Regions from separate parts of the Paenibacillus sp. alder61 genome, predicted to be linked through region 2. Evidence: riboswitches for the same ligand, from Rfam matches in the RefSeq annotation. Region 2 holds a riboswitch; each other region holds the start of a gene.

Region 1 (4,146 bases), on a different contig from region 2:
GTCCAGGGAGGGTCCGGTCCATAGACCGTGTGCGGCAGGCTCGTGAAGAATTATGATAAGGGTATCTGTTTTGTGAAGGATCATACATAAAGGCGGGGGGCCGAATTGATGAAGCGCTTATGATGCTCGGTCCCCCGATCTCATCATTGTCAGGAGGATAAAAATGAAAACGAAATCCAAGCTCGCGGCAATGGCGGGGGCGGCGGCCGTGCTGGTATTGTTGGCGGGATGTACGGAGACGCTGAAGGCGGAGGAACAGGCGAAGCAAATCGTTAGCCGGACGACGGAAAGCCTGGGGCAAGCGGTCAGCGATACGGTCGACGCCCATGTAGGCAAACTGAAAAAGGAAGGCGCTTCACGATCCTTATCCGCAACCGAACCGGCGGGGCGGGCGACGGGAATCCGGCTGGAGAATGAGGTGGGAAATATCGCGATCCGGGCCGCGGAGGGCAGCGACCTCGAAATTGAGGCGGAAATCTGGTCCGCGAACAAGTTGGCTAACCGGGATGTGCTTACCGAGGTTTTTGACCAGGCGGAAATATCGGTGACTACCGAAGGCAATGAAATGTATATTGCCGTGCATGCCAAGGATGATCCGGATATGAACTTGTGGAAATGGGCGCAAAAGAAATACCGGTTCTCCGATTTTAGCATCGATTATACGCTCGGGCTTCCGGAGAGCATCGTCTCCTATGATGTTACGAGCCAGGTTGGCGATGTGGCTATGACCGGACTTCAGGGAAGCTACCGCGTCAGGAGTGAAGTGGGTTCGGTGCAATTAAGTGATGCGGGAATAGCAGGGGCTTCCTCGATCAGCGCCTCTACGGGAAGCATTGAGCTGGGAATCGCGCGGATGGAAGAGGCAGCGGATCTGCAGGTTGAGGCGGAGATCGGCAGCATTGAAGCCAAGCTGGCGGATTCCTTGAATTGCGAGGTGGAGGCCAAGGCGGAGTTGGGCGAAATCAGCGGGGTCCCCGATGGCCGGAGCCGGCGGGGCAGCGGAGGACCGCTGTTGTCGCTGAACGCTTCCGTGGGAGCCATTACGGTACAGTAATGGCTCTTCCTTTTTTACCGCATGATCTCATGATTGGGATTAGGGCTGTTTCGTAGAGGGCGCGAAGAATCGGCCCAGCGGTTCGCCCATCCGCACTTTTTGGCCGACGGCTCTGTCTGGGAGCGGCTCGAAAGTCCCGGTTTCCATCAAAAGGACGACGGTGGAGCCGAACTCAAAATAGGCCAAATCATCGCCCTGGTTCCAGGATGAAGCGGATTCGTCGCTATAACGGATACTGCTGACGTTCATGGCCCCCACCTTGACCAAGGCGATTTCGCCGCGTTCATGGGACAGGTATGTAATCAGTCTTTCATTCCGGGTGAGTACGCCTTTCATATGTTTCATTCCGAAGTCGTTCACCGGGTAAACTCTTCCTTTGATGTGCTCGCTTTCCAGCCGGGTGCCGGTTACCGGCGCGTGAATCCGGTGGTAGTCGGTCGGGCTCAAATAAAGCACGAAGGCGTATCCGTGCGCGTAGGATTCCACCCGGGGAGAATGGTTTAGCAAATCATCCAGAGTGTAATCCTGTCCTTTTACATTAAAAATCGTGCCGGATTGAATCTCGCCCATAAACGTGATGAGCGCGTCGACCGGACTGATTAGTCCCGAAGGTTCCGGGTGAATCGGGCGCATACCGCTCTTCAGCTTGCGCGTAAAAAATTCGTTTAATGTCCGGTATTCTTTCAATTCTTTTTCCGCTTCATGCAGCGGAATCCGATAGGATTTGGCGAACCACGGGATCATGTGGCGGCTCGCCCTGGAATGCGAGAACCTGCCCATTAGCCCGGAAATCCACTTCCGGGAGGTTAGTTCAGTCATCCATTTCATCCAGTGTGCAGCCAAGTCGTTTCCTCCTAAACATCATCAGGTTCAACGGGTCGCTCAGGACCCGTTTCCACTTCCGCTTATATTGACACAGAATAGGTACGAAATCAACCGCGAAAGCGATTGCTTAAATTTTTTCCTTGCCTATTTGTAAACATCTGGAGTATATTATTTGCAATCGCATATGGGATACGGGGGCTTGAGTGAATCAGGCTGAGATGGCAGCATACTCCGCTGCGGACCGTTAATCTGAACTGGATAATGCCAGCGTAGAGAATCTGTCGTCCGAAATGCACGTTCACTTTATGGGGTGTATTTTCCTGTGGACCTAGCAGCCGTCTGAGCTTATTCAGGCGGTTTTTTTGTTCCATTCCAACGATATTTACGAAAAAGGAGAGGGGTAACACATGAAACAACAGGAGAATGCGGTATTAAAAAAGGGGTTGAAACTGAGCGATATTTTGGTGACTGTGCTGGTATCTTTGGTAATCGGCGTCGTCTATCATTTTTGGAGCTCTGTTTACGGCCTGGTACCTCCGGTATTTTTTCAAGCGGATGAGCTCGTTTACGGGATGTGGTTTATTGCCGCCACGCTCGTGTTTCTGCTGATTCGTAAGCCCGGGGTGGCCTTGCTGGCCGAAGTGGCGGCCGCCCATGTGGAAATTTTGTTCGGCAGCGAGTGGGGGATACAGCTCGTTCTCTACAGCGTTTTGCAGGGGCTTGGGGCCGAGCTGGTCTTCGCCTTGTTCCGCTACCGCAACTATTCGGGCACGGTGGCTGCCATGGCCGGAGTCGGCTCGGCGATCGGTTCCCTCATTCCCGATATCTACTATGGTTATGTGGCGGATTATGAAACGTGGATGTTGTTCGCGAAGTATGGCATGCGCGCCATAAGCTCCATGCTGTTTGCGGGGTATTTGGCTTATGCCCTGGCTAAGGCGGTGGAGGCCACCGGGGTTACTTCGCTGATCCGTCCCGTTACCGCCAAAGACGTGGCGGCATTGGACGATTGATATGGGCGGCTTCCATGCGGATCTCCCGCCGGCTGGCGCAGCGAAAACGCCGATGTCCGGGGAACCGGCAGGAGAGGTAAGGGATCTCAGGTTAAAGTTTCCCGGTGAGGACACGTTCGTGTTCAAAGATCTGACGTTCCGGGTGGAGCGCGGGGAAAAGCTGCTGCTGCTCGGACCGAGCGGCAGCGGGAAATCGACCCTGCTGCAGGTGCTTTCCGGGATGATCCCGGAGCTCGTCGATGTCCCCATGCGCTATTCGGAGCGGGTGCTTCCCTCTGCCTGGGGGATGTTGTTCCAGGACCCCGACACGCAGTTTTGCATGCCGTATGTCGATGAGGAACTGGCATTTGTGCTGGAAAACCGGCGTGTGCCGCGTGAGGAAATGGCACCGCGGATGCGGGATGTCCTGAAGAAGGTGGGGCTCGAGCTAAAAGAGCTCCACGTGCCGATCGGGACGCTGTCGCAAGGGATGAAGCAGCGGCTGGCCCTGGCGTCCATTCTGTTGATGGAGCCGGAGGTGCTGTTTCTCGACGAGCCGTCCGCCCTGCTCGATCCGCCGGGAAGGAAACAAATCTGGCAGGCGGTGCGGGAGGTGGCCGAAGCGCGGACGCTGATCATCGTCGAGCACCGGATCGAAGAATTGCTGGAGCTGGAGCTCGTCGACCGGGTCGCTCTGTTCGGGCCGGAGGGCCGTTTGCTGGGACAGGGGCCGCCGGAAGAGTTGTTCCGCAGTTACCGCAAAGAGCTGCTGGCGTACGGAATCTGGCATCCGGGAGTTTGGGACGGCTATGTTGCCGACTTCCTGGAGGCATACCAAGAGACCGGTCCGACAGTCGGCGGGCAGAAGGCGGACTCGTATAGGCAAGCGCCGGAAGGCCGGGAGCAGGGGGCGCAGGTGTGCAAGCCGGCCGGGAAAAAGCACGGGCAAACCGCTCCGTTGACGGAAAGGAAATCCGTCGGAGAACCCGCCGGGCAACCTGTCGGGCAACCCGTCATGGTCCTGACGGACTTTCGCGGATTCCGTCAGGGACGGCCGGTTATCCACGCCGCGCAGGCCAGCGTATACCCCGGCGATTTTATCGCGGTGACGGGGCCGAATGGAGCGGGGAAAAGCTCTTTGCTGCTCAGCCTGATGGGACTTCTCCCCTCCGAAGGGGGCTACCGTCTGTCAGGCCAAGACATGAGCTGGAGCAAGCTCCGCAACAAGATGGTTCGAGCCGTCGCCCGGGAGGTCGGCTTTGTGTTTCAAAATCC
Region 2 (4,146 bases):
GGAAGCCTTCTGCAGCATCATATAGTAGCCGATGCCTTTCTCGGCGCCGACCCATTCGGCGATGACCGCGCCCATGACGCTATAGGTGGCGGCTATTTTGACGCCGGACAGCATGGAAGGGATCGCATGGGGGATCTCCAGCTTGCGGAAAATCTCGCTCCGGCTAGCCCCCGTCATCCGCATATAGTCGAGCATCACGCGGTCGGTTCGGGTCAATCCGTCCATCGCCGCCACGGCGACCGGGAAGAAGCAGACCAGCGTAATGACGATAATTTTGGGCAGTATGCCGAAACCGAACCAGATCATGAGCAACGGAGCCAGCGCGATGGTAGGCACATTCTGGCTGAGAATGATCAGAGGGTACAGCGATGATTTCAAAAACGGGACATAATGGAGCAAACAGGCCACAAGCAGGCCGAATCCCGTTCCGATCGCAAAACCGAGGATCATGAGTTCCAAGGTGGCCTGTGTATGCTCCCACAGTCCGGACGGGTTGGCGGCGGCTTCCCTTGCGATATCAGACGGGCTTGGGAGAATCCACTTTTCAATGTGAAACAGGGAGGTCGCCGTTTGCCACAGGAATAAAAACAGGATGACCGCCACTAAGGGCGGCCATGCATGGTTCCAGAGCCGGCGGAGCTTCATGGACGGTATTTCTCGGTCAGCTTGTCCATGCTGACGCCCTTCGGATTGAAAGAGATTTTAATCTGGGAAATAACGCCCGTACTCCCGAAATCGACAACGGCTTCATTCATTTGTTTCACGATAGAGAGCAGTTCGTCCAAATCGCCTTCCATGGTCGTTTCGAGCGGGTTGACCTGATATTTGACGCCGGAGGCCTGAATGACTTCGATGGCGCGGTCCACGTACGGAATGACATCTTCTCCGTTCGGGGTTTTGGGAATGATTTGAATGCTGAGCAGTGCGTTTGGCATACGGTTTCATCCTCTCCATGATCCGAATTGGTGGTTATGGGTTTCTTACTGATTATGATTCCGGCAAAAATTCGTTCGTAAACGCTTTGTCCGTGTCGAGCGGTTTTTCCAGCAATCCGCGTTCATGCATCCAGTCGGAGTAATTCTGCCAAACCTCGCGCTTTTGTTCCCCCCAGCGGGCGGCATCCTCCTGGTACTTCGGGCTCAACCATTTTTGGCTGGCCACAACGAGATCTTTGTCCAGGTCCGGAACGGCTTTCAGCAGCATTTCCGCGGATTCCTCCGGATGCTCGATCGCATAGCGGTAACCTTTGGAGGTGGCGCGCATGAAGGCTTTGACCAGCTCGGGATCGTCCGCGATCGTCTTCTCGTTCGTCACGATGACCGGGGTGTAGTAATCCAGTTGTTTCGAATAGTCCTTCACATACTGCATATCCAGCGGTTCGCCGCGCAGTTCGGCTTCAATGCCGGTCCAGGCGTAGAAGATCCAGGCGAAATCGATGTCCCGTTTGACCGCGGTAAAATAATCGGCCTCTCCGATATTGACGAATTTAACTTTGCCGACGTCGGCCCCACTTTGGTCCATAATCGATTTCATGACGGCTTCCTCGACCGGGGAGCCCCAGCCGCCGTAGGTTTTGCCTTCAAAGTCCTTCGGGGTCTTGATCCCCTTGTCGGCAGGCGCGGCAAAGCCCGAGGTGTTATGCTGGATGACAGCGGCGATGGAGACCAGCGGAACGCCCTGAATGCGCCCTTGAGTGACGTTCTCCTGCACGCTCACCCCGAAAGGCACCTCCCCCGACGCGACCATGGCGTCAGCGCCTCCGGCCCCTGGCAGAACGATATCCACGTTCAGCCCTTCTTCTTCGTAGTAGCCTTGTTCTTTGGCTACGTAAAGGCCTGTATGGTTGGTGTTCGGGCTCCAATCGAGCACGATTTTGACATCGCGCGGCTTTTCGGCCGTTTTCGCGCCGGATGCGGCTGAGCCAGTCTCCGCGGTTTTGCCGGCGGACTGCCCGCAAGCCGTTAAAGTGAGCAGCAGGGCGCACAAGGCGAGCAGCGGCCAGGAATTTTGCTTCACAGAAATTCTCTCCTTTGATATGGAATATGAATTTCCGCAGTCACGTTCATGTGAAGTTCCGAATAATCTGATATGGTGGCGTCCCCGTTCTTCTCCTGTCGGCACAAAAAAAGCGCCCCGGATCGGGACGCGTAGGTTCATGGAAAATGACAATAAGCCCATGCTAAAGCTTTCTTCCTACGCTGGCATTACCCAGATCAGGTTTAAGGGTCAGTATCTTGCGGGATACAATCTCAGCCGGCCTTTTCCAGCTCCCCTGAACTATAAACTGCGGATTACAATAGTCATTATAGACGCGGCCCCGGTTTATGTCCAGTTTTGGTAAAGGCTTTCTTTGGGATTTGCATTTTGGTTCGGAGGGGAGTATAATGAGATCAACTGAAGAATTAAGAAGTGATATTCACGTATTGAAAAGAGTGTCAATTTCTAAAATGAACTTTTTTCAATGTGTGAATTTTTTTATGTAAAAAAGGAGCATGTTAATCTTTAAACAGGAGGTAATTCACTATGGAAACTGGAACAGTAAAATGGTTCAACGCAGAAAAAGGCTTCGGCTTTATCGAAGTTGAAGGCGGAAACGATGTTTTCGTTCATTTCAGCGCGATCACAGGCGAAGGCTTCAAAACGCTTGACGAAGGCCAACGTGTACAATTTAACGTTGTTCAAGGCAACCGCGGACCGCAAGCCGAGAACGTCGTAAAACTGTAATGCAGGCATGGGCTGCTCTTAACGCGTGCGTTAAGAGCAGTTTTTATTTTTACCCAAACGGCATATAGTTTAAAGGTTGGGGATCTCGCCAAAGCCAAACTATTATCTTAGGAGGTAACCATGAACTACCGTAAAAAAACGATTGAAGAAATTCCTGAGGAGAACACGCCGGTATGGTCTTGCATGAGTGAGGATTGCAACGGATGGATGAGGGATAACTTTGCGTTTAATTATGTTCCGGTATGTCCGTTGTGCTCCTCGGAAATGGCGAAAGGGATGAAGATGCTCCCGCAGCTGGTTAACACCAATGCCGTCAAAGTGGACCGGTAATTACGCTCCAACCTGATATAGCATGCGATCTAAAAGCCGCCTCCCGTGTATGTTCGGGGGGCGGCTTTTATGTTTTGGGGAGCGGGAGCTGGACGCAGCCTTGACCGGGGCGGAGCACGGCCCGGCGCGTTTGCGCGGACTTGGGGCGGCCAGCCTCCCTTTGGAGGCCGGGCAGGTGAGTGAGGCTGGGCTGGTATATAAGCGGCAGGTGAATAAGGTCAGGCAAGTGAATAAGGCCGGACCTTCCTTGGGCCCGGCCGAAAAAATCTAACGGAAGCCATAGCGGCTATTTCGTCCAAATGGGCCGATTTCAGATTCTAACGGACGCAGTAGCCACTATTTCGGAGAAACCGAGTCATTTCGATGGGAAGTGGGGCAAATAGGCGCTATTATTTCCGTTAGAATTCCGAAAGTGCGGATTATTGCGAAATAGCGCCTATTATGTCCGTTAGATACCGTGACCGTTAGCGCTGCCGAGTGACGTGCGTTCATGCTTGCGGTCGGCCCAAGGCCAAGAACCGGGAGGGTCCGGGAAGATCCGAAAAGGGTCCGGTGGGTGAATAAGGCCGGGCAGGTATATAAGCGGGTAGGTGAATAAGGTCAGGCAGGTGAGTAAGGCCGGACAGGTGAATAGGCAGGGCAGGTGAATTAGCCAGGCAGGTGAATAAGACCGGACCTTCCTTGGGCCCGGCCGAAAAAATCTAACGGAAGCCATAGCGGCTATTTCGTCCAAATGGGCCGATTTCAGATTCTAACGGACGCAGTAGCCGCTATTTCGGAAAAAGTGAGTCATTTCGGTGGGAAGTAGGGCAAATAGGCGCTATTATTTCCGTTAGAATTCCGAAAGTGCGGATTATTGCGAAATAGCGCCTATTATGTCCGTTAGAGACTGTGACCGTTAGCGCTGCCGAGTGACGTGCGTTCATGCTTGCGGTCGGCCCTAGGCCAAGAACCGGGAGGGTCCGGGAAGATCCGAAAAGGGTCCGGTCGGGTAGGTGAATTAGGCCAGGCAGGTGAGTGAGGCCGGACAGGTGAATAAGCGGGTAGGTGAATAAGGTCAGGCAGGTGAGTAAGGCCGGACAGGTGAATAGG
Region 3 (4,146 bases), on a different contig from region 2:
TACGACGAGAACAAACTCTATGAGGCGCTCCCGGATCTGGAACTGTGGCGCCTGCTCTCCAAGCCGGACACCGCCAAAATCGCCGGCCTCCTGAAACTGAACGTGATCGCGGAGGACAAAATCAAGCATACCTACCGCCTGAAGGAAATCGCGCTGCTGCAAGTGGATAAAAGGTAGGATTGGCTGCGTTAGCCGGGGATAAGCGGAGCATAGCCGATCGAGCGCCAATTGAGTGCCGCCAAGCGAAAAAGATGCAAATATGCAGGCTTTTCGGAGGTATTTGTGGACCCAAAACGAAAAAGATGCAAATGTGCAGGTATTTTCGCGTGTCAGCCATAAAAAATGGATTTGGTGAGGAAAAAGTTGCAGATTTGCAGGAATTCCTTTGAATGTGGAAATTACGCCGGAAATTCCTGCAGATTTGCAGGAATTTAATGGTCCGGAACGCGATGGGGGGAGCGCGGGCAACCGGCGGCCGGTCGTGCCAAGCTGGCTTTTTTTGACTGCGGCCAGCTGCAGATCGAATTGATCGAGCCGGACGAGCAGCCCAGCATCTGGCGCGACTATTTGAACGAGCATGGCGAAGGGCCGCATCATATCGCGTTTGTCATCGACGGCATGAAGGAGAAGATCACGCTGCTGGAGAAGCGCGGGATGCCGCTCGCGCAAAAGGGCGAGTACACCGGAGGCCGCTACGCCTATATGGACGCCACCCGCGATTTGAAGCTGTGGATCGAGCTGCTGGAGAACGACAAGTAAGCGACTAGGGCAGCAGTAATAAGCCGCGAACGGGAGGCTATACAGCGTGCGTGTACGCGACCATACTCAGGCTCACTTGGATGCCCAAGCATGCACAGGTTCATGCTCACGCCTACGCATGCACGTGCTCACGCTGCAACGCTTACCCGGCAACGCTTACCCGGCAATGCTCACCTGCACGCTCACGCCGGGCCATTCCAGGGATACCGGACGCCCGCCAAATAGCAGCCCAAAAGGCTGCTATCGGTCAGATTCTGCCTCGGGGGAGAATAGCGCACTGGCGTTGCATTAAACCCGACATGGTGCTGCCTATCCGCAATCTTCCTTGCCGCCCCGTCATATTAGCGGCATTTTGGGCCGTTATTTCGGCCCGATTCGCTTTCGCGGGTAAAATAGCGGTCAAAAACGGCCTTATTTCTCTGGCGTGAGCTCAAAAATCCGGTTTTTGCCCGACTTTCTCTAAAATAAGACCCCAAATGACCTCTATTTCACACCGAAGAGCCAAATTCGACAAAATAGCGCCTCAAATGGCCCTTATTTACCCGTCCGGCTCAAAGGGAGGATGTTACTAGCCGCTAGTCCCTTATTCAGTTGAAATAACGTCCAAAAAGTCCGCTAATGCAGGCATGAGAGCTTATCGCAAGGAATTATGGCGGATAGGCAACCTATCTAAGGGTTTGACAGATTTGGCAAACCTAGGTACAGTAGAAAGCAAATGAATAGGAAGTCCACTAGGGGAGCCGTCAGCGGCTGAGACAAGAGGATATCTTGGACCCTTTGAACCTGATCTAGTTCGTACTAGCGTAGGAAAGTGGAGTCGGTCATATGAAAGGCGATCACGCACCGTTATACATGGTTTTGTGTAGGGTGTACGCTTTTTAGAATGAAGCCGCTCCGTTTCCGGGGCGGCTTTTTTGGTGTCCCGGAAACAAGCGGACGGGCGAAGCTCTCCCGGGACTTCCGTCTTCATTTCAACATTATCGGGAGGTGGAAAGGAATGCGGTTTACCGAGGAGCTTCGCCGGGAGGCGGACCATTTGTTCGAAGCGATATTTGCGCATCCCTTTGTCAGAGGAATCGCGGAAGGAAAGGTCGGCAGAGAACAACTGATTCATTACGTGAAGCAGGATTATGAATATTTGAACGCCTACATGCGGGTGTACGGCATGGCGATTTCCAAGTGTGCCGACAGAGAGGAGATCGCGATGTTTCATGAGCAGATTTCTTTTATTCTGCACAGCGAAGTCCATCCGCATCGTAATTTTTGCGCGGTGGGCGGCGTCAAGTTCGAGGATGTTCAAGGGTTCCCTCTGGCCCCGTCGGCGGACCATTATGTCAAGCACATGCTGGCGGTTGCCCATCAAGGCAGCTTGGGCGAAATCATGGCGGCGCTGCTGCCTTGCCCGTGGACCTATCTGGAGATTGGCCGGCGGCTGATGGAGGAAGTGAAGCCCGGTCCATCCCATCCGTTCGGGGAATGGATTCGTTTCTACGGCGGCATGGCCGGCGAGGCGACGGAGCTGATGCGCTCGCGGGTCGATGCCTGGGGGGAGACGGCCAATCAGGCGGAGCGCGCGCGGATGAAGGAGCATTTTATGTACAGCTGCCAGTTGGAGTATTTGTTCTGGGATATGGCCTTCAAAGTGGAGGAGTGGCCGGTGCCGCCGAAGGCCGCGGTCGTGTAGGCGATAGCCAAACCCGGCGTGCGGTTCGATACGACGAAACATGAGATTCGAGGAACAGAAAGGTGGATGACGATGCGTTTGCTGGAAAAAGAATTGTCGGATGTTCTGACCCGTTTGCAAAAAAGAAAGCCGCTCGTGCACAACATGACCAACGAAGTCGTGACCAACTTTACGGCGAACGGACTATACGCGATCGGCGCGTCGCCCGTGATGTCCAGCGCCGCTGAAGAAGTGGCGGAGATGGCCAAAATCGCCGACGCGCTGGTGCTGAATATCGGCACGCTGAACGCGGGACTTGTCGACGCCATGATCCTGGCGGGACAGTCCGCGAACGAGCATGGCGTGCCGGTGATGTTCGACCCTGTCGCCGTAGGGGCGACGAAGTTCCGGACGGAAACGGCACGGCGGATTTTGAGCGAGGTGAACGTCTCGCTGGTGCGGGGGAACGCGTCGGAAATCGCCAACCTGATCGGCGAGGCCCGCGAGATCAAGGGAGTGGACGCCGTGGAGAGCGAAAGCCAGGACAATGTGCCCCTGGCGGTGCGGGCGGCCAACGCCCTGGGGACCGTGGTGGCCATCACGGGCCGGGTGGATGTGATCACCGACGGAAGCGCGTGCCGGATCATCAGCGGCGGGGACGCGCTGATGACGCAGGTGACCGGCACGGGCTGCCTGCTGACGTCGGTGCTGGGCGCGTTTGCGGCGGTCGAGAAGGACTTGATGCTGGCCGGTACGGCGGGGCTGGCCTTCTACGGCACGGCGGCCGCCCGGGCCGCCGAACGGACGGCCTCCCTCGGGCCGGGCAGCTTCCAGACCGCCTTCCTGGATGAGCTGGCGAAGCTGCATCCGCATTCGCTCAAAGGCTATGCCGCCGTCCGCGAGATCGAGACGGCGTCCGCCGGAGGCCGGCCATGAAAAGGGAGGGCCTCCCCCGCATTCCCAAGGCGCTGACGATCGCCGGCTCGGACAGCGGCGGGGGCGCCGGCATCCAGGCCGACCTGAAAACGTTCCAGGAGTTGGACGTTTACGGGATGTCGGCCATTACGGCGATCACGGTGCAGAACACGCTCGGCGTCAGCGGGGTCTACCCGCTGCCCCCGGCGGCGGCGGCCGAGCAAATCCGGGCGGTCGGCTCGGATCTCGGCGTGGACGCGCTGAAGACGGGGATGCTGTTCGATGCGGAAATCATCCGGGCGGTCGCCACGGAGATCCGCCGGTTCGGCTGGAAGCGCGTCGTCGTGGATCCCGTGATGATCGCCAAGGGCGGGGAAACGCTGCTGCGGCGGGAAGCGGTCGCCGCCCTGCGCGAAGAACTGCTTCCGCTCGCCCAGGTCGTGACCCCGAATCTTCCGGAAGCGGAGGTGTTGTCCGGGCTGCCGATCCGGACGATGCAGGAGCGGCGGGAAGCGGCCAAGCGGATTCGCGCCATGGGACCGGAGCTCGTCGTGATCAAAGGAGGGCACGACGAGGGGAACACCCGCGTAAGCGAAAGCGAAAACGTAAGCGTAAGCGGCAAGTCATGGCCTTCCTCCCAGGCGGGCGTAGAGGTGGTCGATCTGGTGTATGACGGGAGCCATTTTACCGAATTGGCCGGCCTCCGGGTTCAGACGGTGCATACCCATGGCACGGGATGCACGTTTTCTGCGGCGCTGACGGCCGCCCTGGCGAAGGGGGCGGCGCTGCAGGAAGCCGTGCGTACGGCC

The links. A riboswitch is a leader RNA that binds a small molecule or an ion and turns the genes downstream of it on or off. The one in region 2 is predicted to bind thiamine pyrophosphate.
Region 1: it holds a riboswitch for thiamine pyrophosphate, as region 2 does, so the genes downstream of both, LBW89_RS23885 (ECF transporter S component) here and LBW89_RS05535 (ABC transporter substrate-binding protein) in region 2, are expected to answer to the same signal.
Region 3: it holds a riboswitch for thiamine pyrophosphate, as region 2 does, so the genes downstream of both, tenA (thiaminase II) here and LBW89_RS05535 (ABC transporter substrate-binding protein) in region 2, are expected to answer to the same signal.

Annotation. Positions count from the first base shown of each region.
Region 1 is NZ_JAIUDG010000028.1:35,913-40,058, forward strand. Features, by position in the region: gene LBW89_RS23875 (DUF4097 family beta strand repeat-containing protein) at 164-1,054, shown strand; gene asd (archaetidylserine decarboxylase) at 1,094-1,897, opposite strand; TPP riboswitch at 2,061-2,172, shown strand; gene LBW89_RS23885 (ECF transporter S component) at 2,287-2,892, shown strand; gene LBW89_RS23890 (ABC transporter ATP-binding protein) at 3,011-4,146, shown strand, end outside.
Region 2 is NZ_JAIUDG010000004.1:135,063-139,208, forward strand. Features, by position in the region: gene LBW89_RS05525 (ABC transporter permease) at 1-645, opposite strand, end outside; gene LBW89_RS05530 (MTH1187 family thiamine-binding protein) at 642-935, opposite strand; gene LBW89_RS05535 (ABC transporter substrate-binding protein) at 988-2,016, opposite strand; TPP riboswitch at 2,174-2,284, opposite strand; gene LBW89_RS05540 (cold-shock protein) at 2,524-2,724, shown strand; gene LBW89_RS05545 (cold-shock protein) at 2,845-3,054, shown strand.
Region 3 is NZ_JAIUDG010000010.1:114,288-118,433, reverse strand. Features, by position in the region: gene LBW89_RS12405 (hypothetical protein) at 1-177, shown strand, start outside; partial or broken gene LBW89_RS12400 (VOC family protein) at 463-759, shown strand; TPP riboswitch at 1,483-1,586, shown strand; gene tenA (thiaminase II) at 1,757-2,443, shown strand; gene thiM (hydroxyethylthiazole kinase) at 2,516-3,358, shown strand; gene thiD (bifunctional hydroxymethylpyrimidine kinase/phosphomethylpyrimidine kinase) at 3,355-4,146, shown strand, end outside.